One region of the Kitasatospora sp. NPDC056273 genome, then DNA from elsewhere that is predicted to be linked to it. Evidence: riboswitches for the same ligand, from Rfam matches in the RefSeq annotation. Region 1 holds a riboswitch; each other region holds the start of a gene.

Evidence for each region. A riboswitch is a leader RNA that binds a small molecule or an ion and turns the genes downstream of it on or off. The one in region 1 is predicted to bind cyclic di-AMP.
Region 2: it holds a riboswitch for cyclic di-AMP, as region 1 does, so the genes downstream of both, ACFCY1_RS26535 (transglycosylase family protein) here and ACFCY1_RS08660 (NlpC/P60 family protein) in region 1, are expected to answer to the same signal.
Region 3: it holds a riboswitch for cyclic di-AMP, as region 1 does, so the genes downstream of both, ACFCY1_RS40790 (transglycosylase family protein) here and ACFCY1_RS08660 (NlpC/P60 family protein) in region 1, are expected to answer to the same signal.
Region 4: it holds a riboswitch for cyclic di-AMP, as region 1 does, so the genes downstream of both, ACFCY1_RS31840 (M23 family metallopeptidase) here and ACFCY1_RS08660 (NlpC/P60 family protein) in region 1, are expected to answer to the same signal.

The regions. Positions count from the first base shown of each region.
Region 1 is NZ_JBHJSJ010000007.1:865-8,591, reverse strand. It holds gene ACFCY1_RS08690 (aminotransferase class V-fold PLP-dependent enzyme) at 1-1,151, shown strand, start outside; gene ACFCY1_RS08685 (Lrp/AsnC family transcriptional regulator) at 1,155-1,436, opposite strand; gene ACFCY1_RS08680 (rhomboid family intramembrane serine protease) at 1,478-2,260, opposite strand; gene ACFCY1_RS08675 (hypothetical protein) at 2,462-2,725, shown strand; gene ACFCY1_RS08670 (NYN domain-containing protein) at 2,864-4,294, shown strand; gene ACFCY1_RS08665 (C40 family peptidase) at 4,495-5,532, shown strand; cyclic di-AMP (ydaO/yuaA leader) riboswitch at 5,871-6,024, shown strand; gene ACFCY1_RS08660 (NlpC/P60 family protein) at 6,035-7,150, shown strand; gene ACFCY1_RS08655 (C40 family peptidase) at 7,378-7,727, shown strand, end outside.
Region 2 is NZ_JBHJSJ010000034.1:14,002-21,728, forward strand. It holds gene ACFCY1_RS26525 (DUF397 domain-containing protein) at 1-133, opposite strand, end outside; gene ACFCY1_RS26530 (hypothetical protein) at 692-1,651, shown strand; cyclic di-AMP (ydaO/yuaA leader) riboswitch at 2,102-2,272, shown strand; gene ACFCY1_RS26535 (transglycosylase family protein) at 2,259-3,665, shown strand; gene ACFCY1_RS26540 (hypothetical protein) at 3,962-4,162, shown strand; gene ACFCY1_RS26545 (LacI family DNA-binding transcriptional regulator) at 4,282-5,301, opposite strand; gene ACFCY1_RS26550 (glycoside hydrolase family 13 protein) at 5,327-7,024, opposite strand; gene ACFCY1_RS26555 (sugar ABC transporter permease) at 7,138-7,727, opposite strand, start outside.
Region 3 is NZ_JBHJSJ010000105.1:14-7,740, forward strand. It holds gene ACFCY1_RS40775 (MazG family protein) at 228-1,271, shown strand; gene ACFCY1_RS40780 (SDR family NAD(P)-dependent oxidoreductase) at 1,276-1,698, opposite strand; gene ACFCY1_RS40785 (cytochrome P450) at 1,976-3,313, shown strand; cyclic di-AMP (ydaO/yuaA leader) riboswitch at 3,535-3,703, shown strand; gene ACFCY1_RS40790 (transglycosylase family protein) at 3,709-4,614, shown strand; gene eno (phosphopyruvate hydratase) at 4,970-6,256, shown strand; gene ACFCY1_RS40800 (septum formation initiator family protein) at 6,351-6,872, shown strand; gene ACFCY1_RS40805 (DUF501 domain-containing protein) at 6,844-7,515, shown strand; gene ACFCY1_RS40810 (exopolyphosphatase) at 7,512-7,727, shown strand, end outside.
Region 4 is NZ_JBHJSJ010000048.1:48,944-56,670, reverse strand. It holds gene ACFCY1_RS31875 (hypothetical protein) at 1-82, shown strand, start outside; gene ACFCY1_RS31870 (hypothetical protein) at 508-1,647, shown strand; gene ACFCY1_RS31865 (GNAT family N-acetyltransferase) at 1,657-2,106, opposite strand; gene ACFCY1_RS31860 (hypothetical protein) at 2,143-2,886, opposite strand; gene ACFCY1_RS31855 (sensor domain-containing protein) at 2,969-3,709, opposite strand; gene ACFCY1_RS31850 (GNAT family N-acetyltransferase) at 3,830-4,444, opposite strand; gene ACFCY1_RS31845 (hypothetical protein) at 4,487-5,362, shown strand; gene ACFCY1_RS31840 (M23 family metallopeptidase) at 5,456-6,304, opposite strand; cyclic di-AMP (ydaO/yuaA leader) riboswitch at 6,317-6,475, opposite strand; gene ACFCY1_RS31835 (YiaA/YiaB family inner membrane protein) at 6,671-6,961, shown strand; gene ACFCY1_RS31830 (alpha/beta fold hydrolase) at 7,044-7,727, shown strand, end outside.

The sequences.
Region 1 (7,727 bases):
GCCGCACCGTCGGCGAGTTCCTCGACCTGCGCGAGGGAGACCAGGTGGTCTTCACCCGGGCCACCACCGACTCGCTCAACCTGCTGGCCTCCGCCGTCCCGGCCGGCACCCGGGTGTTCGCCTTCGAGACCGAGCACCACGCCTCGCTGCTGCCCTGGGCGCACGCCGGACTGGACGTCACCTACCTGCGGGCGCCGCGCTCGCGGGCCGAGGCGGTGGCCGCGCTGGACGCCGCGCTCGCCGAGGCGCCCGAGGGCCCCAAGCTGCTCTGCGTCACCGGCGCCTCCAACGTGACCGGCGAGCTGTGGCCGGTCGCCGAGCTGACCGCGACCGCGCACCGGCACGGCGCCCGGGTGGTGCTGGACGCCGCCCAGCTGGCGCCGCACCACCGGGTCTCGGTGCGCGAGCTGGACGTCGACTGGATCGCCTTCTCCGGCCACAAGATCTACGCGCCGTTCGGCGCCGGGGTGCTGGCCGGCCGGGCGGACTGGCTGGACGCGGCCGAGCCGTACCTGGCCGGCGGCGGGGCGACCCGGACGGTGGCCCGGGAGGCCGACGGCTCGGTGGCCGTGCAGTGGCACACCGGCCCGGCCCGGCACGAGGCCGGCTCGCCGAACGTCATCGGCGCCTACGCGATCGCCTCGGCCTGCCGGGCGCTGACCGAGGCCGGCTTCGACGGGCTGGAGGCCCGCGAGCAGCAGCTGATCGCCCGGCTGACGGCCGGGCTGGCCGAGATCCCGCAGGTCAAGGTGCTGAACCTGTTCGGCGAGGGCTCCGCCCGGGTGGGCGTGCTGTCCTTCGTCGTCCGGGACTGGAACAGCTCGCACTTCTCCGCCGCGCTGTCCGCCGAGTACGGCATCGGGGTGCGCGACGGCCTGTTCTGCGCCCACCCGCTGGTGCGCACGCTGCTGGGCGACGAGGACGAGGCACCGTCCGAGTGTGGTGCGCCCGAGCCGTCGCTGCCGGGCGAGCGCAGCCTGAACGCGATCCGGGTGAGCTTCGGCGCCGGGACGCCGGACGAGCACGTCGACCGCTTCCTGACCGCCGTCCGGGAGCTGGTCACGGAGGGCGCGGCGTGGAACTACCGCAACGAGGGCGGGCGCTGCGTCGCCACCGTGCAGGTCGAGCGGGGCCGGCGCGCCGAGGGCTGACCGCTACTCGTCCAGGCCGAGGGCGAAGGCGGCCTCCAGGTCGTGCTGGGAGTAGGTGCGGAAGGCGATCTGGGTCTCGGTGTGGGCCACGCCCGGGACCTTGTTGAGCCGGCCCGGGATGACCTCGGCCAGGTCGTCGTGCCGGCGCACCCGCACCATCGCCACCAGGTTGTAGCCCCCCGTCACCGAGTAGACCTCGCTCACGCCGTCGATGGCGGCGATGGATTCGGCGATCTCCGGGATGCGGTCGACACTGGTCTTGATCAGGACGATGGCGGTGATCACAGTTCGGGCTCCTTTGTGGGGTGCCGCCAGCGTATCGGGCGTCAGCCCGGTCGTCGCGGGGGGTGGCGGACCACGGTGCAGGCGTAGAGGAACCCGGCCGAGAAGCCGATCACGTGGACCAGGTACGCCACCCCGGGGCCGGCCGCGTGCACCGACCACCACTGCAGGACGAACCAGAGGCCGAGCACCAGCCAGGCCGGGAAGCGCAGCGGCAGGAAGAACAGCAGCGGGACGAGGGTGGTCACCCGGGCCCGGGGGTGGAGGCGCAGGTAGGCGCCGAGGGCGGCGGCGATCGCCCCGGAGGCCCCGATGAGCACCCGGGTGGAGTTCGGCGAGTGCGCCTCGGCGAGCGCGAAGCCGTACGTGGTCAGGCTGCCGGCGGCCAGGTAGAAGACGGCGTACCGGGCCCGGCCCAGCCGCCGTTCGACGGTGGGGCCGAAGACCTGGAGGAAGAGCAGGTTCCCGAGCAGGTGCAGCCAGCCGGCGTGCAGGAAGAGCCCGGTGAGGACGGACAGCGCCGGGCGCTTGCCCGGGGTCGGGGCGGCCGGGCAGCCGGGGACCGGGTCGGGGGCCTCGGCGAGCTGTTCGGCGGTCAGCGGCCGTCCGGCCAGCACCTCGGCCGGGACGGCGCCCCAGCGCTGCTCGTACCGCTGCTCCGCGCAGACCCGGGCCTGGCCGGTGCCGTACAGCGGGTTGAGCCCCGCGGCCGGGCCGAGCAGGAAGACCAGGGTGTTGAGGGCGATCAGGGCGTAGCTGACCACGGGGGCGGTCGCCGCCGGGCGGCCGCCCCGGGCGGCGGTGTGGTCGGGGACCGCGAGCGCCATGCGGCCAAGCATCCCTCCGGGCGCCGCAGGTGACACGGCGGTTTACGGCAGGTGGACTAGCCCGGGTGTTCAGGCAACCGGTGGTCGCGACGGTTGCCCCAGGCAATAGGCTTGGGGCGGGCATTCCCGCCTCCCGCCGCCGACGCCGGGGCTCCGGGGGGAGCGCCTGCCCCACCCAGGGACCACCCGAGAGGACCCCCGATGACCGTCCCCGCTCTGACCGCCGAGACGCGCTGGCGCTGCACCCTGTGCGGCAATCTCACCCGCTTCGACGTGACCCGCACCGCGCGGGTGACCGAGTTCCTGCACTTCGACCTGGCCGGCGAGTCCAAGGTCGAGGAGACCGAGGTGCTGAGCGAGACCGTCGAGTCGGTGCGCTGCCGCTGGTGCAACGCCGTGGACCAGGTCGAGCTGGTGGCCCGTCCGGGCGCCGAGGAGACGCAGGCCCCCGCCGACCAGGGCTGATCCCCGCCGCGGCGGCGGGGTGGGTGCGCGGCGCACCCGCCCGCGCCGCACGGGACAATACAGAACAGGACGCACGGAGCGTGCCGACGGGGGGCGGCCGCGGCCGTGCCCCGCTGGACCAGGATCGGAGCCGAGGACGTGGTGGACGCAGCGAAGGAGCCCGGCGCAGCCCAGGGGCTTCAGCCCGCTGCGGCCGAGGCCCCGGCCGAGGCTGCCGGGACGGCGGACGGCGCCTCCGGGTCCGCGGCGGAGCGCGCCGTCGAGAAGCTCGACCGGCCGCTGCCCGAGGGCGTGCGCCGTCGGGTGGTCGGCCTGGCCTCGGACGCGCTCGGCGGGGTGCCGCCGGCCGAGCTCCCGCAGAGCCTGCGTCAGTACGTCAAGTTCACCCCGGCGCGGCGGGCCAAGTACGCGGCCACCGCGCTGGCGGCGGCGCTGGAGGCGGAGCCGGCCTTCCGGGTGCGGATAGCGGAGCGGCTGCGTCTCGGGCAGCCGGACCTGGTGAAGGCGCTGGAGTCGGGCACCGTCCCGAGCGCGGCCGATCCGATGGACGTCGCGGCCGCCGCCTACCTGGTGCGTTCGACGGGCTGGAGCCGGCTGGTGGCCGAGGCCGGCGAGGAGGCCGAGCGGGCCGGTGCCGAGGACGCGGCCGCGGAGGCGGTCCGGCTGGTGGAGAAGCTGCAGGCCGAGCTGGCCGAGGTGCGGGCCTCCGCGCGGGCGGACGCGGACCGGCAGCGGGCCGAGTCCGACGGCGTCCGCAGGGAGGCCGAGTCGCTGCGCAAGAGGGTGCGGTCGCTGGAGAGCGACACCCGCCGGGCGCAGGCCGAGACCCGCCGGGTGGCCGGCGAGCTGGACGCGCTGAAGGCGCAGGCCGCGGCCGAGCGCGGCGCGGCCGAGAGCGAGGCGCGCCGGCTCCGGCACCGGGTCCTGGAGCTGGAGAACGCGGCCGAGCAGGGCCGCCGTTCGGCCCGCGAGGGGCGCAGCGTGGAGGACATGCGGCTGCGGCTGCTGCTGGACACCGTGCTGCAGTCGGCCCAGGGGCTCCAGCGGGAGCTGGCGCTGCCGGTCGCCCAGATCCGCCCGGCGGACCTGGTGGAGGCGGTGGTGCCGGGGGCGGCCTCGCCGCACGACGTGGCCCGGCGCGGGCTGGCCGAGGACGATCCGGCGCTGCTGGACCAGCTGCTGGCGATCCCCCAGGTGCACCTGGTGGTGGACGGCTACAACGTGACCAAGACCGGTTATCCGACGCTGCCGCTGGAGCAGCAGCGGATCCGGCTGCTGGGCGGGCTGGCGATGCTGGCCCAGCGGACCCAGGCGGAGGTCACCTGCGTGTTCGACGGGCAGGACCTGGACGTCCCGGTGATCATGGCGCCACCGCGCGGGGTCCGGGTGCGGTTCAGCCGGACCGGGGAGACGGCCGACGAGCTGATCCGCCGTCTGGTGCGGGCCGAGCCGCAGGGCCGTCCGGTGGTGGTGGTGTCCACCGACCGGGAGGTCGCGGAGGGCGTGCGGAAGGCGGGCGCGCGCCCCGTGGCGTCGGTGCTGCTGCTGAACCGGCTGGCCCGGCCCTGAACCCGGGGAGGTTCGCATGATGCCTGGTCAGGGCCTGTTTCGGAGCATTGTGCGAGTCCGGTGAAGTCAGTGTGGGGACCGGAGTTCACGCCTTCGGGGGAGTGGCAAAACGGATAGATCTTCACTAGGGTCTGGCGTCAAACCTATTTTCCGGAATCTCATCCCATCAGGTGAGCCCGTTGGAAGAAGGAGCCGGTCCCTTGGCCTCCCACCGCCGTCCCAAGCAGCCGAGCCGCGCACGGATCTCCGTGCTCACCGCGGCCGCTGCGACCGCGGTCGCCCTCTCCGCCCAGGTGGCCGCGCACGCCGCGCCGCAGCCGAACAAGACGGACGTCAAGGCGCAGATCGACCAGCTCCAGGAGGAGCAGGAGCAGGCGGCCGAGAAGTACAACGGCGCCAAGGAGCGGGCCGACCAGCTGCGCAAGCAGGCCGACCAGCTGCAGGACCAGGTGGCCCGCGGCCAGGAGCAGATGACCCAGCTCCAGGGCGGCCTCGCCGAGGTGGCGGGCGAGCAGTACCGCAGCGGCGGCATCGACCCGTCCGTCCAGCTGATGCTCTCCTCGGACCCGTCCGGCTACCTGGACAAGGCCTCCACCGTCCAGCAGGCCAGCACCAGTCAGGCCGAGGCGCTCAAGGGGCTGCTGGACCAGCAGCGCCGGCTGGACCAGGAGAAGACCGAGGCGGCCGCCGTCCTCGCCTCGCTGGACACCACCACCAAGGACCTGAACCAGGCCAAGTCGGACGTCAACACCAAGCTGAAGGCCGCCCAGGACCTGCTGAACTCGCTGAGCTCCGCCGACCGCGCCGCGCTGCGGGCCCAGCAGGCGCAGGACGACCGCGCCTCGCGCGGCAGCGACCGGGTCGACCTCGGCAGCCTGCCGCCGGCCAGCGGCTACGCGGCCACGGCGCTGGCCAAGGCGATGAGCAAGCAGGGCTCGCCGTACGTGTGGGGCGCCACCGGGTCGACCACCTTCGACTGCTCGGGCCTGATGGTCTGGGCGTACGGGCAGGCGGGCGTCTCGCTGCCGCGCACCTCGCAGGAGCAGGGCCACTACGGCACCCGGATCCCCTCGCTGGACCAGGCCCAGCCGGGCGACCTGGTGATCTACGGCCCCGACATGCACCACGTCGGGATGTACATCGGCAACGGCATGGTGGTCCACGCGCCGCACACCGGTGACGTGGTGAAGGTGATGAAGGCCGACGCGATGTCGATCAACACCATCCGCCGGGTCTGACGGCCCGACACGCCCGAGGGGCTTCCGCGGGGGCCTGTGAAAAGCGCCACCCCCGTCCGGGGTGGCGTTTCGGGTTTCCGGCCCTTCGACGACCACATGGTGAGAACCGATCAGCCTTGTGTGCGTCAATGGTCACCATCGGTCATTTTCACAAAGGAACTTGGGTAATCTTCTGTCTTTTTTCTGACAAGGATTTGAACCGATCACGGTTCAGTTACTAGGGTCATGCTCCGAACCACCGCACTGTCGATCGCCCAGCCAGGGTGGCGGCGGTGGTTACCGTCGAGTTCGCAAGGCAGCGGGACAGGTCGAAGCGACTGTCCGACAGGGGAGCCCAGTGGTAGGGGGCGCTGCGGAGCGGAGCCGGGGAACCACGTTCCTCCGGGGTGAATCGGCGCCAGGTCGGCCGGTGGAACGGCCGTGAGGCGTCGTAGGGCATGCTTCCGGCCCGAACCCGTCAGCTCACCCGGTAGGCGGCCGTAGGAAGAAGGAGTCCGCCTTCGTGGCGTCCCATCGTCGTCCCAAGCCCGCCGGCCGCGCCCGGGTCTCGATCCTGACCGGCGTCGCCGCCGCAGCCGTCGTCCTCTCCGCGCAGGGTGCCCACGCGGACCCGCAGCCGACCAAGGAACAGGTCAAGGGGCAGGTCGACCAGCTCAACGAGCAGGCCGAGGTCGCGACCGAGAACTACAACGCCGCCCAGGCCAAGCAGCAGGACCTGGAGAAGCAGGTCTCCGGCCTGCAGGACCAGGTGGCCCGTCAGCAGGCCCAGGTCACCGAGCTCCAGGGCGGCCTCGCCGAGATCGCCGGCGAGCAGTACCGCAACGGGGGGATATCCCCCACCGTCCAGCTGATGTTCTCCTCCAGCCCGGACAGCTTCCTCAGCCAGGCCGACGCGCTGAACCAGGCCGGCAGCACCCAGAAGGGTCAGCTGAAGGAGCTCCAGGAGCAGCAGCGCAAGCTCGACCAGGACCGCAACGAGGCCCAGGGCAAGCTCGCCGAGCTGGAGTCGACCACCCAGCAGCTGAAGGCCTCCAAGGACGAGGTCCAGGGCAAGCTGAAGGCGGCCCAGGACCTGCTCAACACGCTGACCGAGCAGGACCGCCAGGCGCTGCGCCAGGCCGAGGAGAAGGCCGCCGCCGAGGCGAAGGCCAAGGCCGACGCCGCCCAGGCCCAGCAGCAGCAGGCCGACCGCGCCTCCCGCGACAACAGCCGCGGCAGCCTCTCGGCCCCCACGACCACCGCTCCGGTGAACGTGGCCCCCGGCAGCTCGCGCGGTGCCGCCGCGCTGTCCGCCGCCGCCTCCAAGATCGGCAGCCCGTACGTCTGGGGCGCCACCGGCCCGGGCTCCTTCGACTGCTCCGGTCTGATGGTCTGGGCGTACAACCAGGCCGGCGTGTCGCTGCCGCGCACCTCGCAGGCGCAGGCCTCGGCCGGCACCCGGCTCGGGACGGACCTCTCCAAGGCCCAGCCCGGCGACCTGCTGATCTTCTACACCGACGCCCACCACGTCGGCATCTACGCCGGCAACGGCCAGGTGCTGCACGCGCCCAAGCCGGGCGCGTCGGTGCGCTACGAGGCGGTCACCAACATGCCGCTGACCGGCATCGTGCGGGTCTGATCCCCGCTCGGACGTCTCCAGGCCCGGTCTCCCCCAGGGGAGGCCGGGCCTGCGGCTTTTCCGGCGGCTCGATCTGATGTCCGATTGGGGAGTGAATATTCGGGTTGGGAGGGGTTTGGACTCGCTTGCCCGGACTCGCTAACGTCTGCCACCGGACTCCCGCTCGACGGCCGCCCGTCCCGGTGCGGCGGCGGGGGCCGCGCCGCAGGATTGGAGCCGCTGCCGCCATGCCCGTGCACCGCCGTTCCCAACTGCTCACCCGGGCGCTGGTGCTGACCGCGGCCGCCGCCACCGCGTTGGGCGCGGCCACCGGAGGCAGCGCCCAGGCGGCCCCCGCCAGCCCCGACCCGGGCGACCGTCAGGACGTCAAGACGCAGGTCGAGCAGCTGTACGACGAGGCCGAGCAGGCGTCCGAGAGGTTCAACGCCGCGCAGGAGGCCCAGCGGCGGCTCCAGGGCGAGACCACGATCCTCCAGGGCGAGATCGCCCTCGCCCAGGACCAGCTCAACGGGCTGCGCGGCGACCTGGCGATGGTGGCCGGGGCCGAGTACCGCGGCGGCGGGATGACCCAGACCGC
Region 2 (7,727 bases), on a different contig from region 1:
GGGCCGCGAACTCGACGCAGTTGCCCTGGGAGTTGCTGTGCCGGCTCTTCTGCCAGACCACCCCCTGGAGATCGGCGGCGGCCATCCCGTTGTAGGTGTCGTACGAGCCGTGCGTGTCCTGCGAGTCGTGCATAGAAATCTCCCGAAGAGCTCCGGAGTTGTCGTCCAGCGCGGCGCCCCCGGCACCGCCGAAACGAACGGACCGGCCCCGTACCGGTCCGGCACAACGCCTCACTTGACGTGATGATAGCCGCAGTGCACGTGCATCAGCACGGGACATTGCAGGTGCACGAGGCCTTTTACCCGCAGCCGCGAACTCTTCACGGGCCCTTCCCCTGACGGTACGTAAACGGACATAGCCGATGAATCGTCGAGCCCGCGATAACCGGCCGTGAGCACCTCCCCGCTGAATGTTGATCTTCGAATGCCGGGAGTCGCCCGCCCGTGACCCTCCGTCAAGCCGGGCTCATGCTGTGAGACATCTCACGCGCCCCGGGTGCAACGCCCGCCCCCTCGGATCGCGTCGGGACAAGCACCGGCCACCACGCGGGGGTTGGGCGAAGAATGTCCGGATTGTAGGCAAAGCGCCCGGACCGGCGCCGGAGACGCACCGGGTCCGTACCGCGAGCACGCGAAACCCGTACGGCAGCCGACTGCAAGCCGGACGGGCCGATGTCCTACGATCTCCGGCATGAGCACCGCAGCCATTCCGGGCGCGCCACTGCCCGTCCGTACTCCAGGCTCCCGTGCGCGGGGGCGCCACCGTCGTCCCGAGCGCCCCGAGATCCCGGCCGGCGCCCCGGCCCTGGTGCTCGCCGTGCCCGCGACCGCCGGGCCCGAGTCCCGCTCGGTCGTCGAGGAGCTGCTCTCGATCGTCCGCACCGAGCAGAACGGCGTCCAGACGGCCGTCGGCTACCTCCCCGGTGACGGTGCGGCGGGCGCGAGCGGCGAGGACCGCACCGTGGCCGAGCTGCTGGCCCTGGCCGCCGAGGCCGGGCGGCCGATGCCCGTCCTGGTGCCGCTGGTGCCCGGCCCGCACACCTTCCTGACCGGGCTTCACGCGCTCGCCGCCGAGTACGGCGCGCCCGTCACCGACCCGCTGGGCCCGCACCCGCTGCTGGCCGAGGCCGTGCACGTCCGGCTCTCCGAGGCCGGGCTGGCCCGGGCCGACCGCGCCCGACTGTTCGCCATCGCGACCGCCGCGGACGGCGTGGTGCTGACCACCGTCGGCGGCGAGGACGCGGCCGCCGCGGCCGGCATCACCGGCGTGCTGCTGGCCGCCCGGCTGGCCGTGCCGGTCGTCGCCGCCGCGCTCGACGTGCCCGGCTCGGTGGCCGCGGCCGTCAACCACCTCAAGGACACCGGCTCGCAGCGCCCGGCGCTGGCCCCGCTGGTGATCGGCCCGGAGGCGGACTCCGAGCTGCTCGCCACCGCCGCCGAGGAGACCGGCTGCCCGTCGGCCGCGCCGCTGGGCGCCTACCCGTCGGTCGGCCAGCTGATCGCCTCCACCTACCTGGCCGCGCTGCCCACGCCGTCCCCGGAGGACCTGGCACGGGCCGAGGCGGAGGCGGCGGCCGCCGCCGAGGCCGAGGGGGTCGTGGAGGGCTCCCGTGGCGCCCACGCGGCCGCCGAGGGGCCTGGCGGACGATAAGGACACCGCGCGCGGGTTCGCGCGCACCGAAGGGCCCGGAACGGATCGCGTTCCGGGCCCTTCCGTGTACTTCCCCCACCCCGTCCGTCCCGTACGGGAGTCACCCGGCAATGAAGGGGAATGTCCGTTCTGGCGCTATTTGAAAGGAAATAGGGAGCGTGGATTCACATGCTCCGATCGCGACCGCTCCCCCACCCGCCGGAGTGCGCCACTCCGCGATTCGACGCACCGTCACGCCACTCCTGAGGCGGAGCCAGTTGTCGGCTTCCACAACAGCATTGCCTGAAAACGATCATTTACGATCATGGTGAGTGGCAATTTTGGCAGTTTCCACTAAACCGTGATGCACATCACAGTGGTTTGCAGTTTGAACTTAAGTCTGATTAACGTGCTCCCCGTTCGTGACCACACGAACCCGGTCATCCGCAACGCCGAGTCCTGCCGTCGGATGTCCTGGAAGCGCGAAAACGCACCACGGCAGGAGCGGGGGACCCACAGGTAAGTCGCCCCGGACCGCTCTCCGGAACGGTCCAGGGCTAGGGGTGAAGCCGTGCTCACCGCACGGCCGGGCAACTCCAGCCCGAATCCGACAGCTCACCTCGCAGGCGTGGGAGAGGACCACGTCTTCATGCTGCCCACCAACGGCACCCGTCTGTCCGGCCGTACCCGTCGCGTGATCGCCGCCCTCGGCGTCGCGGGCGTCGGCCTCACCGTCCCCTGCCTCACCACCGGCACCGCCTCGGCCGCCTCCGTCGCCACCTGGGACAAGGTCGCCCAGTGCGAGAGCGGCGGCAACTGGAGCATCAACACCGGCAACGGCTTCTACGGCGGCCTCCAGTTCACCTCCAGCACCTGGTCCGCCTTCGGCGGCACGGCCTACGCGGCCCGCGCCGACCTGGCCACCAAGGACCAGCAGATCGCCGTCGCCGAGAAGGTCCTCGCCTCGCAGGGCCCCGGCGCCTGGCCGGTCTGCTCCGTCCAGGCCGGGCTCACCAAGGGCGGCGCCGCGGCCGCCGTTGACACCTCGGCGGGTTCGACCGCCGCCAAGCCCGCCGCGCCCGCCCAGAGCGCCAAGCCGGCCGCTCCGGCCGCTCCGGCCGCGAAGCCCAGCGCCAAGCCCGCGCAGCCGCAGACCCCCGCCGCGAAGCCCGCCGCGCCCGCCCAGGGCGACGCGCAGGCCTCCACCGACTCCGCCGCCTCCGGCAACCGGAGCGACTGGGTGCAGAAGCGCCAGCAGCAGGCCCAGGGCGGCGACTACACCGTCGTCGAGGGCGACTGGCTGTCCGCGATCGCCGACCAGCACAAGGTGCAGGGCGGCTGGCAGCGGCTGTACGACCTCAACCGCGGCACCCTGACCGAGGGTCCGGACACCATCTACCCGGGCCAGCAGCTGTCCTTCGGCGGCAACGGCCAGGCCCGGGCCGGCCAGTCCTCCGCCGGCACGTCCGGCTCGGACTTCACCTGGTTCGACCGCTCGCAGAAGTCCGGCCAGTCCGCGAACGGCGGTGCCGTGAACGCCCAGCCGACCGCGCAGCCCGAGGCCCCGGCCGCCAAGCCGTCCACCAAGCCGGCCGCGAAGCCCGCCACCAAGCCCGCTCCGCAGCCCCAGGCCCAGACGCAGACCCAGACCCAGACCCAGGCGCCGGCCGTGACCGGCAGCATGGCCGCGGCGGTCTCCTTCGCCGAGTCGAAGGTCGGTCAGGCGTACGTCTACGGCGGCACCGGCAACGGCGGCTGGGACTGCTCCGGCCTGACCCAGGCCGCGCTGCGCGCCGCGGGCGTCTCCGTCCCGCGCGTCGCCGCCGACCAGGCCGCCGCCAGCACCCACGTCTCGCTGGACAGCCTCCAGGCGGGCGACCTGCTGTTCTGGTCCAACAACGGCAAGGACTCCGGCGTCTACCACGTCGCGATCTACATCGGCAACGGCAAGTACGTCGAGGCCGCCAACCCGAGCTCGGGCGTCCGCGAGCAGAGCATCGCCAACTGGGCCCCGGACTTCGCCGGCCGGGTCTGAGGACGGCGCGCGGTCCACGGTCCACGGCTGACGGACCTCCGGTAACAGCTGACGGGTAACAGATAACAGCTGACAGATTTCAACATCTGTCAGCTGTTATCCGTCAGCTGTCGGCCGTCGTCCGAACGCTGACCGCCCACCACCCCCGGGGAGAGTCTGGTCGCTCCTCCCCGGGGGTTCCGGCGTTCCCGGGGCCACGGCGTGCCCGACCGTTCCCGACCGCGGTTCCGCCCCGTTCCGTGGTGGATCGCCGCCCCAGCGGGCATGCTGCTGCTCTGCACCCGAGGAGGAGTCACATGGCCCAGGTCACCGTCACCCTCGACGCGAACCTCGCGATCGACGCGATGATGCTTTCCGGCACCAAGAGCCCCCAGGACGCCGTCGAACTGGTCCTGCGCGACTACCTGGCCCGCGGCCGCCGCACCGAGACCCGTACCGGCGAGGCCGCCGACGGGCACCGCCTGACCGCCGACCGCCCGACCGCCCAGGAGGGCTGACCCACCCCACGGCCCGCCACGGTCCGGCACGGCCCGCGACGGCCGACCGCGCGCACGCCGACGGGCCCCGGAGAGCGATCGCCCTCCGGGGCCCGTCCGACGGCCGTGGCGGCCGGGGTTCAGCGCGCGCAGGCCCCGGTGGACCCGCGCATCACCAGCTCCGGCTGGAACATGAACTCGCCGCGCTGGGCGGCGTTCCCGCCGACCTCCTCCAGCAGCGCGTCCACCGCCGCCGTGGCCATCGCCTCGACCGGCTGGCGGATCGTGGTCAACGGCGGCTCGGTGAAGGCGATCAGCGGAGAGTCGTCGAAGCCGACCACCGACACGTCCTGCGGCACCGACAACCCGCGCTGCCGCACCGCCCGGATCGCCCCGAGCGCCATCATGTCGCTCCCGCAGACGATCGCCGTGCAGCCCTTGTCGAGCAGCGCGCCAGCCGCCGCGTGCCCGCCCTCCACGCTGAACAGCGTGTGGTGGACGAGGTTCTCGGCCTCCTCCCGGCCGAGCCCGAGCACCTCGCGCATCGCCGCCGTGAAGCCCTCGATCTTCCGCAGCACCGGTACGTACCGGCGCTGACCGACGGCCAGCCCGATCCGCTCGTGCCCGAGTTCGGCCAGGTGCTGGACGGCCATCCACATCGCGGCGCGGTCGTCCGGCGAGATGAACGGCGCGTCGATCTTCTCGCTGTAGCCGTTGATCAGCACGAACGGCACCCCGCGCCCGGCCAGCCGGGCGTAGCGGTCGTGGTCGGCGGTGGTGTCGGCGTGCAGGCCGGAGACGAAGACGATGCCCGCCACGCCCCGGTCCACCAGCATGTCCACCAGTTCGTCCTCGGTGGACCCGCCCGGCGTCTGGGTGCACAGCACCGGGGTGTAGCCGTGCCGGCTGAGCACCTGCTCGATCACCTGGGCCAGCGCCGGGAAGATCGGGTTGCTGAGCTCCGGCGTGATCAGACCGATCAGCCCGGCGCTGCGCTGGCGAAGGCGGGTCGGCCGCTCGTACCCGAGCACGTCGAGTGCCGCCAGCACGGTCTGCCGGGTGGCGGCGGAAACGTTCGCCTTGCCGTTGAGCACGCGGGAGACGGTGGCTTCGCTGACCCCCGCCTGCGCCGCGATGTCTGAGAGTCGCGCCGTAGTCACGGTCCCAGAGCCTATTCCAACCACGTCAGACCGCCCACCAGCCGGTGCTGTCCGGAGCGAGCACCGTCTCGCCGCCGTCCACCACGAGGTCGGTCGAGGCGAGCAGCAGCGTGCCCGGGGCCGCGATCCGCACCGGCTCGCCGGTGGTGTTCACGGTGCAGACGAAGGCGCCGCGGCGGAACGCCAGGGTGCCCTCGGGGCTCTCCAGCCACTCGACCCCGGTGCCGGCGCCGAGGTCGGGCTGGGCCCGGCGGACGGCCAGCGCGCTGCGGTAGAGCTCCAGGGTGGAGTTCGGGTCGCCGGTCTGCGCCTCGACGCTCAGCTCGGCCCACTCGGCCGGCTGCGGCAGCCAGGACGGCCCGCCGGCCACCGGGCCGAAGCCGTACGGGGCCTCGGTGCCGGACCACGGGATCGGGACGCGGCAGCCGTCGCGGTAGCCGTCCTGGCCGGCCTGGCGGAAGAAGGACGGGTCCTGGCGGACCTCGTCGGGCAGGTCGGTGACGTCCGGCAGGCCGAGCTCCTCGCCCTGGTAGACGTACGCCGAGCCGGGCAGCGCGAGCATCAGCAGGGTGGCGGCGCGGGCGCGGCGCAGGCCGAGCGCCCGGTCGCCGGGGGTGCGGATCTGGGTGCCGAGGCCGGGCTCGTTGGCGAACCGGGTGGCGTGCCGGGTGACGTCGTGGTTGGACAGCACCCAGGTGGTGGGGGCGTCGACCGGACGCATCGAGTCGAGCGAGAGGTCGATCACCTCGCGCAGCGCGGCGGCCTCCCAACCGGTGCCCAGGTACTGGAAGTTGAAGGCCTGGTGCAGCTCGTCGGGGCGGACGTAGTTGGCGGTGCGCTGGACGGTCGGGGTCCAGGCCTCGGCGACGCCGATCCGCTGCCCCGGGTACTCGTCGAGGATCGTGCGCCAGCTGCGGTAGATCTCGTGCACGCCGTCCTGGTCGAAGAACGGCATGACGTCGTTGCCGAGCAGCTTCAGCTGGTCGGCGCCGCCGAGGTCGGGCAGGCCGGGGGCCTTGACCAGGCCGTGGGCGACGTCGATGCGGAAGCCGTCCACGCCCATGTCGAGCCAGAACCGCAGGATCGAGCGGAACTCGTCGGCGACGGCCTGGTTCTCCCAGTTGAAGTCGGGCTGCTCAGGGGCGAACAGGTGCAGGTACCAGTCGCCGGGGGTGCCGTCCGGGTTCTCGCTGCGGGTCCAGGCCGGGCCGCCGAAGATGGACTCCCAGTCGTTGGGCGGGAGTTCGCCCTGCTCGCCCTTGCCGGGGCGGAAGTGGTAGCGGTCGCGCAGCGGGGAGCCGGGGCCCTCCCGCAGGGCGCGCTGGAACCACTCGTGCTGGTCCGAGGAGTGGTTGGGGACGAGGTCGACGATGATCCGCAGGCCCAGGTCGTGGGCGTCCCGGATGAGGGCGTCGGCGTCCAGCAGGGTGCCGAACATCGGGTCCACGGCGCGGTAGTCGGCGACGTCGTAGCCGGCGTCCGCCTGCGGCGAGGCGTAGAACGGCGACAGCCAGACCGCGTCCACCCCGAGGTCGCGCAGGTAGGGCAGGCGGCTGCGGACGCCGGGCAGGTCGCCCATGCCGTCGCCGTTGGAGTCGGCGAAGCTGCGCGGGTACACCTGGTAGATGACCGCGTCCCGCCACCAGCCTCTGGACGCGCTGACGTTCGCCTCGTGAGCGGTGTCGGCGGCAGGCCGGGAGGTGTCGGCCAGGTTCTGGGTCATGGACGGTATCCCTTGGGGACTAGAGGAGCGGAAGGCGCCGGGACGTGGAGGCGCGTGACGACGTGGTCGGGAGCGGCGGCGTTGCGGGTGGTGCGTGACGACGCGGTGGCGCGCTACGACTTGGAGGCGCCGGCGGTCAGACCGGTGACCAGGTGGCGCTGCACCAGGTAGAAGAAGGCCGCGGACGGGATCGCGATCAGCACGGCGGTCGCGGCCATCAGGTTCCACTGGGCGTCGTGCTCGCTGACGAAGGTCTGCAGGCCCACGGCCAGCGTGTACTTGTCGGAGCTGAGCATGAACGTGGAGGCGAACGGCACCTCGGCCCAGTAGGTGAGGAACGAGTAGAAGGCCGCCACCGCCAGGCCCGGGCGGGCGAGCGGCAGCACCAGCCGCCAGAAGGTGCCGAACGGGCTGAGCCCGTCGACCCGGCCGGCCTCGTCGATCTCCACCGGGATGGTGTCGAAGTAGCCCTTCAGCAGCCAGGCGCAGTACGGCACGGTGGTGGTCGAGTAGACCAGGATCAGGCCGGTGTAGCTGTCCAGCAGGCCGAGTTCGGAGAGCATCGTGTACATCGGCACGATCAGCACCGCGATCGGGAACATCTGGGTGACCAGCAGCGACCACATCAGCGGCTTGTGCCCGGGGAACTTCATCCGGGAGACGGCGTAGCCGGTGGTGGCGGCGAGCATCACGCCGAACACGG
Region 3 (7,727 bases), on a different contig from region 1:
GCGCCCACTTCGACACCACCACCAGACCAAGCCGCCGCCCCACCCGCATCCACACACTCTGCACCCAACACGGCATCGCAACAACGGCCTGAGCCTGACCTAGATCGAATACTTCGCCAGCAGAGTCGAACGGCCGACTTCCTGCGCGCGTGCGGGCGGGGTGGGGACAGCGGGGTGGTGGCTTCCCGGCCCGGCCCGGGGTGGGGGTGCGGGGGTAGGTTCGGGGGGTGACGACGAATGCTGTGCCGACGGAGACTCCGGGCGCGAAGTTGATCCTGCTGACCACCACCCACCGGGTGGCTCCCGGCCTGCTGGCGTGGCCGGCGTGGGAGGCGTTGCGGTCGGCGGGGCGGGTGCTGGTGGGGGACGAGGGGCATCCGCAGGTGGCGGCGGTGCGGCAGGCCGGGGTGGTCGTGGAGGCGGTGCCGGCCGGGTCGGCGCCCGCGTTGGCGCGGCTGCTGACGGGGCAGCCCGCGGGGGCCGGGCCGACGGTGTGGCTGGGCAGCCCGGACGGGGACCCGGGGCTGACCGACGCGCTGGCGCGGCTGGCGGTGGAGCACGCCGGCGAGGTGCCGGAGATCGAGGTGCTGCCCGGCTCGTACGACCTGCCGGGGTCGCGGCTGCTGGACCTGGTGACGGTGATGGACCGGCTGCGCTCCCCGGGCGGTTGCCCCTGGGACGCCGAGCAGACGCACGAGAGCCTGGTGAAGTACCTGGTCGAGGAGGCGTACGAGCTGGTCGAGGCGATCGAGGCGGGGGACCGGGAGACGCTGCGCGAGGAGCTGGGCGACGTCCTGTTCCAGGTGTTCTTCCACTCCCGGATCGCCGAGGACCACCCGACGGAGCCGTTCACCGTCGACGACGTGGCCGGGGACATCGTCGAGAAGCTGATGTACCGGCACCCGCACGTGTTCGGGAACGTCGAGGTCGAGGGCGCCACGGAGGCGGAGGCGAACTGGGAGCAGCTGAAGGCGGCCGAGAAGGCGGACCGCGAGTCGGTGCTGGACGGCGTGCCGGCCGGGCTGCCCTCGTTGGCGTACGCGGCGAAGCTGGTGTCGCGGGTGCGCCGGGCGGGTTTCACGGGGGTGCCGGACGAGGCGTACGGGCTGCCGGCCGAGCTGACGGCCGATTCGGCGGGCCGGCTGCTGCTCGCGGTGGTGCAGCGGGCGCATGACGCGGGGGTGGACGTGGACGCCGCGCTGCGGTCGGCCGCGCGCGGTTACCGGGACGCGGTGCGCGCGGCCGAGGGCCTCGGTCCGGTCGGGGAGTAGGCGCTCAGGCCGCCGTGGCGGTGCGCTCGGGGCGCCGCTGCGGCGGGACGAGTTCGCCGATGGCCTCGCCGACGAGGAGGACGAGTTCGGCGAGCCGCTCCAGGTCGAGGTGGTCGGGCAGGTCCGCCAGCGAGATGATCCGCTCGCCGTCGGGGCCGGCCACGGCGAACAGGTCGATCGGCCCGAGGTGCTTCTCGGCGGTGTCCACGAGGGCGGCGACGTCGCTGGGGCGGCGGATGTCGCCGCAGACGCCGACGACGGGGCAGCCCGGCCGGTCGAGTTCGGCGGCGAGGTCCTCGGCGATGCCGGCGTACTGGTCGGCGATGAGCATTCCGGCGGTGCCGGCGGCGGCGAACCGGCGGGCGAGGCCCGCGCCCGACCCGCCGTCGAGGACCGCGATGACGACGACTGACCCGCTGACCCGCATGGTCTGCTCCTCCCTGTGGGCGACACCGCACCGGCGCCCACGCGTACTGCGGAGGATCGTAGGCACGTCCTGACCCTCCGCAACAGGGATTACCCCTCAGGTGACCAGGCTCACGCCCGCCCCGCGGCCAAGAGTCGGCCAAGAGCTGTCCACGGACCGGCCACGGAGTGTTGGCGCGCCCGACGCGTCCGGTCGCGGAAGCGCGGCGAAGGAGTGGCGGGGAAGCGGCGCCCCGCCGGAGGGAGGGCGGGCCCGTCGCACCGGATACGGTCGGTCCATGCCAGCTCAGCCCGTCCCCGCCCGGCCCGCCGCCCCGTCGTCCGACGCCCCCGCCCCGCAGCTGTTCACCTGGGAGTTCGCCGCCGACCCGTACCCCGCCTACGCCTGGTTGCGCGAGCACTCCCCGGTGCACCGCACCACCCTGCCGAGCGGGGTGGAGGCCTGGCTGGTGACCAGGTACGCGGACGCCCGGCAGGCGCTCGCGGACAGCCGGCTGTCGAAGAACCCGGCGCACCACAGCGGGCAGGCGCACCGCACCGGCCGGGTGGGCATCCCGGGGGAGCGGCAGGCGGACCTGATGACCCACCTGCTGAACATCGACCCGCCGGACCACACCCGGTTGCGCCGGCTGGTGTCGAAGGCGTTCACCCCGCGCCGGGTGGCCGAGTTCGAGCCGCGGGTGCAGCAGCTCACCGACCGGCTGATCGACGGCTTCGCGCAGCGCGGTTCGGCGGACCTGATCCACGAGTTCGCGTTCCCGCTCCCCATCTACGCGATCTGCGACATGCTCGGGGTGCCGGCCGAGGACCAGGACGACTTCCGCGACTGGGCCGGGATGATGATCCGCCACGGCGGGGGCCAACGCGGCGGCGTGGGGCGGGCGGTGAAGCGGATGCGGGCGTACCTGCTGGAGCTGATCCACCGCAAGCGGGCGGACCTCGGGGACGACCTGATCTCGGGCCTGATCCGGGCCGGCGACCACGGTGAGCACCTGACCGAGAACGAGGCCGCGGCGATGGCCTTCATCCTCCTGTTCGCGGGTTTCGAGACCACCGTGAACCTGATCGGCAACGGCACCTACGCGCTGCTGCGCAATCCGGAGCAGCGCCGGCTGCTGCAGGAGTCGGTGGTGCGCGGGGAGAGCGCGCTGCTGGAGACCGGGATCGAGGAACTCCTGCGCTACGACGGGCCGGTGGAGCTGGCGACCTGGCGGTTCGCGACCCGTCCGCTGACCATCGGCGGGGTGGACATCCCGGTCGGCGACCCGGTGCTGGTGGTGCTGGCCGCGGCGGACCGCGACCCGGCCCGGTTCGCGGCGGAGAACACCCTGGACCTGGCTCGGAAGGACAACCCCCATCTGGGCTTCGGGCACGGCATCCACTACTGCATCGGCGCTCCGCTGGCGCGGCTCGAAGGGCGTGCCGCGCTGGCCACGCTGCTTTCCCGGCTGCCCGATCTGCGGCTCGCGGAAAGCCCGGAGAATCTGCGCTGGCGGGGTGGTCTGATCATGCGTGGCCTGCGCGAACTCCCGGTGGAATTCAGTCCGGAGAGCCGTTCCCCGCACGCCCCTCCGCACCCCGTTCCGGATGCCTCTTCGACGCCTCCGACCTGCTGAGATCACGCTGACGGGACGTCGCCGATCGCCCGCCGACGGGGGTGTGAACACCCATCAATCCGGACATAACGCCGCTGTTGGTAGGCGATCGGACACGGGCCGTAATTGTTGTGTGATATCGGTGATATGAGCTTGTGATTGGTCTGATGATCTGTCTACTCTCCCTGGAGTTCGCAGCTGCGGACCTCGTACGCGGAACGCCGAATCCTGCCCGCCGCGTCACGGGAAACCGACCAGAACCCTGGGCAGGGGCGGGGGAACCAGGTTTGTTGCCGTCTCCCCACGGCTTGGGGTGAAGCCGCCCGAGCGGAATCGTTTCCGCTTACGGCGGCCGGGCCACCTCCCGGTCCGAACCCGACAGCTCACCTCGCAGGCGTACGGAGAGGGACCTCTTCATGCTGTTCGTTGGAACTGGCCGTCACCGTCGTCGCACCCAGGCCGAGAAGGCCATCGCCGTCGCCGGTGTGGCCGGCGTCGGACTCGCGATGCCGCTCCTCACCGCCACCGGCGCCTCCGCCGCCCCGGCCTCCACCTGGGACTCCGTCGCCCAGTGCGAGAGCGGCGGCAACTGGAGCATCAACACCGGCAACGGCTTCTACGGCGGCCTCCAGTTCACGTCCAGCACCTGGAAGGCGTACGGCGGCACCGCCTACGCGGCGCAGGCCAACCAGGCCAGCAAGGCCCAGCAGATCTCGGTCGCCGAGAAGGTGCTGGCCTCGCAGGGTCCGGGCGCCTGGCCGGTCTGCTCCCAGAAGGCCGGTCTGACCAAGGGCGGTGCCCCGGCCTCGGTCGACACCTCCTCGGACGCCAAGCCGCAGTCCGCCCCCAAGCAGCAGGCCCCGAAGCCCGCCGCCAAGCCCGCCGAGAAGCCGGTCGCGCAGAAGCCCGCCGCCCAGAAGCCGGCCCAGAAGCCCGCCGCGCAGCCGGTCCAGCAGGTCGCCCCGCAGCAGCAGGCGCAGCCGCAGACCCCGGGCTTCTCCGGCAAGGCCGGCTGGGACGCCGACGCCAAGGTGTACTGGTACCAGAACAACGGCGGCTGGTACTGGACCAGCCACCAGAGCGTCTACCAGCAGTACGCCGGCCAGGCCGCCGCCCAGCCGCAGTACGCCCCGCGCGCCGCGCAGCAGGCCCCGCAGGCCGCCGGCCACGACTACACCGTCCGTGCCGGTGACACCCTGTCGACCATCGCCGCCGCCCAGGGCGTGTCCGGCGGCTGGAGCGCGCTGTACGAGCAGAACCACTCCACCGTCGGCGGCGACCCGAACCTGATCATGCCCGGCCAGGTGCTGCACCTCGGCTGAGCCGCCCCGCCCGACGCCGGGAGCGCCCGCGGCCGGCAGCGCCCCGAGACCGGGGTGCCCGCCGGGGGCGCCCGCCGCCGCGCCGGAGCGCTCGGCGCCGACGCCGCTCCACCCCGCCGTCCGAAGGGGGCCGGTCCTACCGGTCCCCTTCGTCCGCATTCGCCCGCTCCGGTGGGACAAGCTGGGACAAGCAGGTGAACTACCGGTGGGTAGCAGGGCCACACGGTGAGACGGGACCGAGGCCGACGCGGCCACGGCAGCCCGGGCGGTTAGGCTCTGGTCGTAACGACTCCGCAATCGTCCTGCTGGCAGCACCACCGTCAGACCGGACCCTGCTCTCGCAAGGAGATGCCTCGTGCCGTCCATCGATGTCGTCGTAGCCCGTGAGATCCTCGACTCCCGCGGCAACCCCACGGTCGAGGTCGAGGTCGGCCTCGACGACGGCAGCACGGGTCGTGCCGCTGTCCCGTCGGGTGCCTCCACCGGTGCCTTCGAGGCGCTGGAGCTGCGCGACGGCGACAAGAACCGCTACTTCGGCAAGGGCGTCGAGAAGGCCGTCCTGGCCGTCATCGAGCAGATCGGCCCGGAGCTGGTCGGCTACGACGCCACCGAGCAGCGCCTGATCGACCAGGCCATGCTGGACCTGGACGCCACCCCGGACAAGTCCTCGCTCGGCGCCAACGCCATCCTGGGCGTCTCGCTGGCCGTCGCGCACGCCGCCTCCGAGGCCAGCGACCTGCCGCTGTTCCGCTACCTGGGCGGCCCGAACGCGCACGTCCTGCCGGTCCCGATGATGAACATCCTCAACGGCGGGTCGCACGCGGACTCCAACGTCGACATCCAGGAGTTCATGATCGCCCCGATCGGCGCGGAGTCCTTCTCCGAGGCCGTCCGCTGGGGCGTCGAGGTCTACCACACGCTCAAGGGCGTGCTGAAGGAGCGCGGCCTGTCCACCGGTCTGGGCGACGAGGGCGGCTTCGCCCCGAACCTGGACTCCAACCGCGAGGCCCTGGACCTCATCGTCGAGGCCATCGAGAAGGCCGGCTACGTGCCCGGCCGTGACGTCGCGCTGGCCCTGGACGTCGCCTCCTCCGAGTTCTACGAGGACGGCGCCTACCGGTTCGAGGGCAAGGACCTCACCGCCGCCGAGCTCATCGAGTACTACGCCGAGCTGGTCGCCGCCTACCCGCTGGTCTCCATCGAGGACCCGCTGGACGAGTCGGACTGGGCCGGCTGGAAGGCCATGACCGACAAGCTGGGCGACAAGGTCCAGCTGGTCGGCGACGACCTGTTCGTCACCAACCCGGCCCGTCTGGCCCGCGGCATCGAGACCGGCACCGCCAACGCGCTGCTGGTGAAGGTGAACCAGATCGGTTCGCTGACCGAGACCCTGGACGCCGTCGAGCTGGCCCAGCGCAACGGCTACCGCTGCATGATGTCGCACCGCTCCGGCGAGACCGAGGACGTCACCATCGCCGACTTGGCCGTCGCCACCAACTGCGGCCAGATCAAGACCGGTGCCCCGGCCCGCTCCGAGCGCGTCGCCAAGTACAACCAGCTGCTGCGCATCGAGGAGATCCTCGACGACGCCGCCGAGTACGCCGGCCGCGGCGCCTTCCCGCGCTTCCGCCACGAGGGCTGAGCGCTCCCGGTAGCGCACGCCTGACCGGTGCCCCGCCGTTCACCCCGTAGGGTGGACGGCGGGGCACCGTCGCGACCAGGAGGGGATACGGGAGATGGCTGGCTGGAGGATCCCGGGCTTGGCGGCCCGGCCCCGGTTCACGAGCCGGGCGACCGTCCTCGTCCTGGTGCTCTGCTCGCTGGTGGCGATCCTCGCCTACCCGACGCGGCAGTTCATCTCCCAGCGCGCCGAGATCTCCGCCCAGCGGGCGAAGGCCGACCACGCGCGCCAGCAGGTCGAGCAGCTGCGCCGGGAGAAGGCCCGCTGGCAGGACCCGGAGTACGTCAAGGCGCAGGCCCGCGCCCGGCTGCACTACGCGGTGCCGGGGGAGACCCCGTACATCGCGGTGGACCCGGCTGGTCAGGCCTCCGCCAGGACCTCCTCGTCCGCGGGCGGGGCCGCCTCCGGGCCGAACGCGGCGCCCGGCGGCGCCGCCGGCCAGGTGAAGGCCGCCAAGCCCTGGTACGCCAGCATCTGGGACTCGGTGGACGCCGCCGACACCGCCGCGGCGGCCCCCGCCACCCCCCTTCCCCTCCCACCGTCCCCCGTTGGAGACACCTCCCCCCATGACCACTGAGAACCACCCCACCGTCTCCGACGCCGACGTCGCGGCCATCGCCGCCCAGCTCGGCCGGGTGCCGCGCGGCCTGCGCGGCGTGGCGCACCGCTGCCCCTGCGGCAACCCGGACGTCGTGGAGACGGCTCCCCGGCTGCCGGACGGCACGCCGTTCCCCACGCTCTACTACCTGACCTGCCCCAAGGCCGCCTCGCTGATCGGCACCCTGGAGGCGGAGGGCGTGATGAAGGACCAGAGCGCCCGGCTCGCCGAGGAACCGGAGCTGGCCGCCGCCTACCAGAAGGCGCACGAGGACTACATCGCCCGGCGCGACGCGATCGAGGTGCTGGAGGGCTTCCCGAGCGCCGGCGGCATGCCGGACCGGGTGAAGTGCCTGCACGTGCTGGTCGGCCACTCGCTGGCGGCCGGCGAGGGCGTCAACCCGCTCGGCGACGAGGCGATCGGCATGCTGGAGGACTGGTGGGCCAAGGGCCCGTGCGTCTCCCCGGCCGAGGTCGAGGCGGCCGGTGAGCGGGTCGCCCGCAACCGCGCCAAGGAGCAGGACCACGAGGCCGTGATCGCCGCCAAGCAGCAGAAGGCCGCCGAGCGCGCCGCGAAGAAGCGGGCCGCCGAGGACGCCGCGGCGGAGCGGGAGTCCGAGTGAGCGCGACCCGGGTGGCCGCGATCGACTGCGGCACCAACTCGATCCGCCTGCTGGTCGCCGACCTCGACCCGGAGACCGGGGAGATCACCGACCTGGACCGCCGGATGATCGTCAACCGGCTGGGCCAGGGCGTGGACCGGACCGGCCGGCTGCACCCGGACGCGCTGGCCCGCACCTTCGCGGCCTGCCGGGAGTATCAGGAGATCATCTCC
Region 4 (7,727 bases), on a different contig from region 1:
CAAGCCGCTGACCGTCCAGGTCCCGTCGGCCGACAGCACGATCGACTTCACCAAGTTCAAGGACCAGCTCAAGACCGCCTGAGCGGCGGACGCGGGGACCGCGAAATAATCCGTTGCCTCCGGCCGGAGCGCTGCCTAGGCTGGCAGCACACTGAAGGGAGGTGATCCTGAGTTGAGTACCGTCAGGATGCGTGAGGTGGCTGCTCGCTAGAGCCGCCCCTGCCTGCGCAGGGTGAGGCCCCAGGCCTCCGGCAGGCGAAATCCACAGCAGTCACCCGGCCCGCGGGCTCACCGGTACATCCCCGGTGCCTCGGCGCCTGGCCAGTGCACGGGCCGGCGTAGAGGAGCAGCCCGCGGGTCGTCTGCGTTCCCGGGGAGCTTCCGGCACTGCGCCGGAGGCTCCCCGTGGCGTGTCCGGGGAGGGCCGTCGCGTGTCCGGGGCGGGGCCGCGGCGCTAGAGTCTGCGCGGGTTCCGGAGCGGAGCGGCGCGGGCACAGGGGGTAGGCGATGGCGAAGGCGCGGCGGCGGGACGGCGGGGCGGCCCTGCGGACGGCGCGGTGGGGCGCCACCGGGGTGCTGGCCGGGACGGGGCTGCTCGGACTGCTGCTGTTCGCGCTCGGCCGGGAGCACGCCTGGCAGGCGCTCGGCGGCGGACTGGTCGTGGTCGGGGCCTCGGTGGTGCTGGGCGGCGGGCTGGGCTTCCTGTTCGGGGTGCCCCGGGTCCGCGGTGGCGGCACCGGTGAGCCGCAGGGCTCGTACGCGCCGAACACCAATCTGGAGCAGGTCTCGGACTGGCTGACCAAGGTGCTGCTGGGCGTCGGGCTGACCCAGCTCGGCTCGCTCGGCGAGCGGCTGCACGACCTCGGTACGGCGCTGGCGCCCGCCCTCGGCGGCGGCCCGGAGGCGGTGCCGTTCGCGGCGGCGCTCGTGCTCTACTTCCTGGTCTTCGGCTTCCTGGCCGGCTGGCTGGTGACCAGGCTGGCGCTGCCGCAGGTGCTGACCGAGACCGACCAGGCGCTGGACCTCTTCCTCGCCGGGCAGGACCGCGACCGGCACGGCGACAAGGTCGGCGCGGACGACCTGCGGGTCCGCGCGATGCAGCAGCTCGGGCTGCTGGGCGGCAGCGCGGAGCGCCAGGCCGCCCTGGCCGGGCAGCTGCCGCCCGCCTCCGGTGCGCCGGCCGGGCCGGAGGGCGTGGTGGCGGAGGTCCGCTCGACCGCGCGGCGCTCGGCGCTGACCGCCGACCAGGTGCGGGACCTCTTCGCGGACGGCTCCGAGGGCCGGCGGATCCAGGCGCTCGCGCTGATGCAGGGCGACCCGGCGCTGGCGGACCTGCCGAGCGTGCTGGACGCGATCGAGCACCCGCGCTCGGACTTCGAGCAGTACCACGCCCTGCTGGCCGCCCGGGGGCTGCTCTCCTGGCTGCCCGCCGCCGGCGCGCAGCGGCTGCGGGACGCGGTGGCGACGCAGCTGGTGGACCCGCGGGGCATCCCGTACGGGTCGGACCGCAGCTGGCTGGCGGAGAAGATCCTGTCCCGGCTCCAGGGGACGGCCCTCGTGCCGGAGCAGCCGGCCCGGCCCGCCCCGCAGGCCGTACCGGCCCAGCCGGGCGGGCCGGGCGGGCCGCCGGCCGCGGGAACCTCCTGACCGGAGGAACTACCGGACGGTGAAGCGCAGTTCGGGACGGTCCCAGGTGATCCTGCCGTGCGCGGGGAAGGTGCCGACGCGTTCGGCGCCCACCCGCAGGTAGAAGCGCTCGGCGTCCGGGTGGGAGACCACCAGCACGCTGGCGATGCCGGCCGCGCGGGCCTGCTCCAGCATGTGCGCGATCAGCTCGCGGCCGGTGCCGCGCCCCTGGGCCTCGTCGGCGACGAACATCAGGTCCAGTTCGGCCGGTTCGCGGATCAGCCCGTAGAAGCCGAGCAGTTGGTCGGTGGCCGGGTCGAGGGCGAGGAACACCTCGTGGCCGGCGATGTAGTCGGGCGTCACCCGGTAGCCGTCGATCATCGGCGCGTACTCGCCGTGGTAGGCGGAGGAGGCCTGGATCAGGTCGGTGAGCCGGTCGGCGTCGGTCGCCTCTGCGCGCCGGATAGTCGTCTCGATCATGGCGGCGAGTATAGGGGCAAACCGGAGTAGTGACTATTACATGACCGGCTGCCCGGCCGACCGGCGGCGCCGGTCGGCGGCCCGCAGCACCAGGACCCGCACGGTGCGGCCGTCCACCGGCCCCGGACAGCGGAGGATCTCGCTGGCTATCCGGCGCTCGCCGAGCGCGTACCGCAGCGGGTCGAGGTGGCCGCAGCGGCGGCCGTGCCCGTCGTTCAGCGGCTGGACCCGGACCTCGCCGTCCGGGGAGGTGACCCGGACCAGCTCGGTCAGCGCCGCCAACTGGCGCTCCGGGCCGAAGACTTCGGGGTAGGCGAAGATCAGGTAGCCGCTCAGGGTGAGGGCGAAGGCGCCGTCCGCGAAGGGCAGCCGGGGCAGCGCGGCGGCCACGTACCGCTGCGGGTGGGCGGCCGAGTCGGCGGCGAACAGCCGGCGGGCCCGGTCCCAGCTGCGCAGGTACCGCTCGGGCCGGTACGGGCGGGGCGAGGGGTGGAGCCACGGGCGGGCGGTCATCGAGGCGGCCATCGCCGCCCGGGCGGCCAGGGCGAGGTCGGCGACCACCGGCGGCGGCAGCGCGTACGCCGGGTCGACGGCGACCACCCGGCAGCCCAGTTCGCGCGCCTCGGCGGCCAGGCCGGCCGCGCCCCCGGGGCAGTCCAGCAGCGGCCCGGGCAGGGCGGCGAGCCGGGCCCGGGTGAGGCCGAACAGGGCGCAGTACTCGTCCAGCGGACGGGAGGTGACCAGCACGTCCGGGAGGGCGGGGTGAGGGCCGGCGGCCACCCGGCCATCCGAACACGGAGCGGCCCCGCCCGCATCCGGGAGGGGTCCGGGACGCGGGCGGGGCCTGGGTGGAGCCGGGCGGTCAGCGGCCGAGCAGGCCCTGGGCGGCGGCCCGGTTGACGTTGGTCAGGCCGCGGACCAGCTGGGTGGTGAGGAAGACCAGCAGCACCCCGAGGAGCGAGAGCCCGGCGATCTGCCAGGGCGCCTCGATGTCGTACACGTGCCGGATGTCGTGGCTGTCGTAGAAGTCGAACACTCGGTACCCGTGCCAGGAGGTGTAGGTCGGGAAGACCCAGTGGTACAGCGGGTAGAGCGCCGCCGCCCAGCCGAGCAGCAGGAACACCAGCGTCACCGCGAAGCTGAACACCGCCCAGGGGAGCATCAGCACCTGGTACAGCACGGCCTTCCAGCCGGCCCCGTCCGCCAGCCGCGCGGTGACCGCGCCCCAGCTGCCCTGGCGGACCCGGCGCACCGGCTCCGGGCCGGGGACGTCCAGGGCCAGCATGCCGCGCACCCGGGCCCGCTCCAGCCGGCCGAAGCCGCGGGCCGTGGCGGTCAGGGCGCCCAGCACGGGCAGGCCGAGCGCGGTGACGAAGGTGGCGAGGCCGAAGCAGAACATCGTGACCGCGACGGCGAAGCCGAGGATCGCCACCGGCAGACCGGTGAGCGCGTAGCCGACCTCGCGGTAGTAGTACGCCGAGAACGGGGCCCGCCACAGGGCCGGACGCCGCTCGGTCCGCCGGGCCCGGACGGGGCGCGGGTCGTCACCGCGACCGCCCAGAACGTCCCACTCCCGGTCCTCCACGCTGCGGCTGCTGCTCATGTTCCCGGCCCCCGGCCCCTCGTGCTGTCGTCTGTCGCTCGTTCGTCCCGCTGACTGCGTCCAGTCTGGTGGACGCGCCGCCCGGCCGTGATCCGGAGGCCTGGCGGATCCGGGGTGGGGTTAACCCCCCTCCACCCGGGCGGCCGGGCCCGGCCACTCCTCGGCGAGCAGCGTGAAGAGGTACGCGTCGGACCGGTCGCCGCCCGCGGACCCGGCGGACCGGACCCCGCCCTCGGACCCGTCGGACCGAGGCCGCCCCTCCGGCCGGAAGCCCAGCCGGGTGAGCACCCGGCCGGGGGCCGGGTTGGCCGCGGCGGTCCGGGCGGTCAGCTGGTGCAGGCCCAGGGTGCCGAAGGCGAAGTCGCCGAGCAGGCCGACGGTCTCGCCCGCGTAGCCCCGGCCCCAGGACCCGCGGGCCAGCACGCACCCGAGGTCGGCGGCGCCGTGCCCGTCGAGGGTGAGCGCGGCCTGCCCGATCGGCGTCGCGTCCCCGGGCTCCTCGGCGTCGGCGAGCCTGGTGACGGCGAGCCGGTAGGTGTCCCGCTCCTCGGCCATCGCCTCCTCCAGGTAGAGCTCGATCTGGTCGGCGCAGTCCTCCCGGCCGCTCGGCCCGAAGGGCAGGTGGCGGGTGACCTCGGGGTCGCCGAACAGCGCGTGCAGCGCGTCCACCTCCTCCTCGGTGTGGTGGTACTCGCGGACGGCCAGGCGCGGGCCGGTGAGTCGTACGGGGACCATGGCTGCCGACCCTATCCCCGCCCGGCGGCTACCGTTCGGACTATGAACGACGAAGACCTGCGGCTCGCCCCGCGCACCAAGGCCGCCGACCTGCTCGCCTGGGCGGCCGAGCAGGGCCGCGCGCCGGTGGCCGAGGGGCCGCTGCGCGCGGTGCTGGCGCTGCTGGAGCTGGGCGAGGGCAGGATGCACGACGGCTGGCCCGAACTGACCTCCGACGCGGTGGAGCACCTGCTGTACGAGCGGCTCCACCTGTACGTCCAACCCGCGCCCGAGGAGGACCCGTTCGCCTACGGCGACGCCGTCCGGCTGCTGGTCGACCACCAGCGGGCGTCCCGGCGGCTGAACGCCAAGCGCCAGGAGCGGCTGCACGCGGAGGCCGAGTGGCAGGGCGAGGTCGCGGCCGGGCTGCTGCGCCGCGCCGACCTGGTGACCTGGCCCCGGCTGTACGCGCTGCTGCTGCACGCGTACGGGGTGGACGTCACGGACCCGGCCGCGGTGCGGGACTGGCTGGCCGGCTTCGGGGAGCTCCCGGAGGAGGAGCGGCTGGCCGCGTACGAGGCGCTGGCACCGGCCGGCTGGCTGGACGAGCCGGACGAGCAGGGCTGGGGCCCGGGCCGGGTGCTGTCGGTCGGCATGGCCACGGACGGCGCTCGGCGGCTGCTGGAGCAGGGCCTGATGCGGCGCAGCTACCGCAACCTGGCGGAGCTGACCGCGCTGGGGCGGCCGATGCCGGAGGAACTGGCCGGGGACTTCGGGCGGTTCGAGGAGGCGGCGGCCGAGGCGGCGCTCGACCTGTTCGGCGGGTGGACGGTGCCGGGGCTGCCGCGGCTGCTGGTGACGGAGTTCCCGGAGCTGGCGCCGGAGCCCGGCCAGGAGGAGATCGAGGCGTACCTGGCGCAGCTGCCCGCCGAGGAGTGAGACGCCGCGGCGAAGCCCCCGGTCCGGTGCTGGTGCTCCGGGCCGGGGGCTTCGCGCTGGGTCCGCCCGGGCGGGTGCCTCAGGGCGGGTGCGTCAGGGGTTGAGGCCGCGCTGCTGGAGCCAGGGCTCCGGGTCGACCGGGGCGCCGCCGCCGGGGCGGACCTCCATGTGCAGGTGCGGGCCGGTGACGTTGCCGGTCGCGCCGACCTTGCCGATCTGCTGGCCGGCGGCGACCTTGCCGGAGCCCTTGGTGATCGCGGAGAGGTGGCAGTACCAGATCTCGGTGCCGTCGGGCAGGGTCTCGACGATCCGGTAGCCGTACGAGCCGGCCCAGCCGGCCGAGGTGATGGTGCCCTGGCCGAGCGCGTGGACCGGGGTGCCGGTGTCGGCGGCGAAGTCCAGGCCGGTGTGCAGGTTGGCCCAGTAGCGGGCGCTCTGGCCGTAGTGGGCGGAGAGCCGGTAGTCCGTCACCGGGAGGGTGAGGGCGGCGGCCTTGGCCCGCTCGGCCTCCTCGGCGGCGCGCTTGGCCTCGGCCTCCTTGGCGGCGGCCTTGGCCTCCGCCTCCTGGGCGGCCTGGAGCCGGGCGGTCTCCTCGGCGGCGGTGCGCTGGCTGTCGGCCTGGTTCTGGATGCGGGCGGCGAGCGCGAGGCCGGGGTCGGCGGAGAGGGCGACCGCCGTCTCGTCCGGGGCCTCGATGGCGGGGGCGGCGGCCGGGGTCGCCGAGGTGAAGCCGGTGGCACCCAGGGTGGCGGCGACGGCGGTGACGCCGAGCAGCGGGGAGGTTCCGCGGGTCTGACGCGGCATCCGGTGGCGGTTGGTCTCGGCCTCCGCGGCGAAGTCCTCCGGGCCGAAGGCCTCGGGGCCGTCCGGGCCGGGGTGGTCGAGGAGCTGGGTACCGGCTGCGAAGCCGGCCGGGTGTGCCGGGGTGTGCGTCGACGCCACGGAGGCGCGCTCCTTTCCTTCCTTCGCGCCTACCGGGTTAGCTGACGGGTTCGGAGCAGGAAGGTCTCCTACGGCCGGGCCGGAGCCCCGCCGATTCACCCCAAGGAACGTGGTTCCCCGGCTCCCTGACCTGCCCGGAGGCCGGTCGGTGGGATTAGGCGACGGCGCACGGTGCCGTCTGGGTACGGCGTTGACAACCGCGCTGCGTTATCAAACGTTAATCCTAGGAGGCTCTGATTCCAAGCCATCCGTTCGGAGCAGCCCCGCGGCAGGTGATCGGACGTCAACGAACGGTCCCTCATGCACGGCCCCATCTGAGTACGCCTACTCATGTGCGGCCCGGCCGGGCCGCAGCATCCTGACGCCATGAGCGCACCGATGCAGACCCGCACCACGGCCGCCTACTACCTCCAGGCCGTCCTGTCCTTCGCCCTGTCGGGCACCGCCCTCGCCGTGGGGATCATCTACCTGCCGGTCGGCGGGTGGACCCGGGCCTTCCTCGGACTCGGCCTCCTCTTCACGGTCAGCTCCGCGTTCACGCTGGCGAAGGTGATCCGGGACCGGCAGGAGTCCAACGACATGGTCACCCGGGTGGACCAGGCCCGGCTGGAGAAGCTGCTCAGCGAGCACGACCCGTTCAAGGTCGAAGGGGTCTGACCACCCCTCCCCCTCTTCTCCGTCGCCTCCGACGCCTCCGACGCCCGACCGCTTGACGGCTAAGGCTATTAGCCTTAGCTTTATGGCTATCGGCAGCACCGCCGATGCCCCGCACCGGCGGCCCGAGGAGGACCCCATGAACGGCACCATCACCCCGAGCACCCAGTACCTCACCGTCCCCGGCGGCCGGATCGCCTACGACGACACCCGGCAGGGCGACGGCACCCCGGTCGTCCTGCTCCCCGGCATGCTCGACAGCCGGGCCGCGTACCGGCACCTGCGCCCGCTGCTCGTCGCCGCCGGCCACCGGGTCGTCACCATGGACCTGCGGGGCTTCGGCGAATCCTCGATCACCTGGGACGACTACGGCCCGGCCGCCCTCGCCGGCGACGTCCTCGCCCTGCTCGACCACCTCGGCATCGAGCGCGCCGTCCTCGCCGGGAACTCGTACACCGGGGCCACCGTCGTCAAGGCCGCCGGGGACGCCCCCGAGCGGGTCGCCGGGATCGTCCTGCTCAACGCCTTCGTCGAGAACCCGCCGCAGGGCGCCCTGATGCGCGGCGCCATGGGCCTGATGGGCGCCGCCCTCGTCCACTGGCCGGCCGCCTGGGGCTTCTACCTGCGCCGGATGGCCTTCCCCGGCGCCAGGCCCGCCGACTTCGACGCGTACGTGGACGGGCTGGTCGCCGCGCTGCGCACCCCGGGCCGGAAGACCGCCACCCGCGGGTACGTCCACGGCGACTCGGCGCCGGTCGGCTGGACGGCC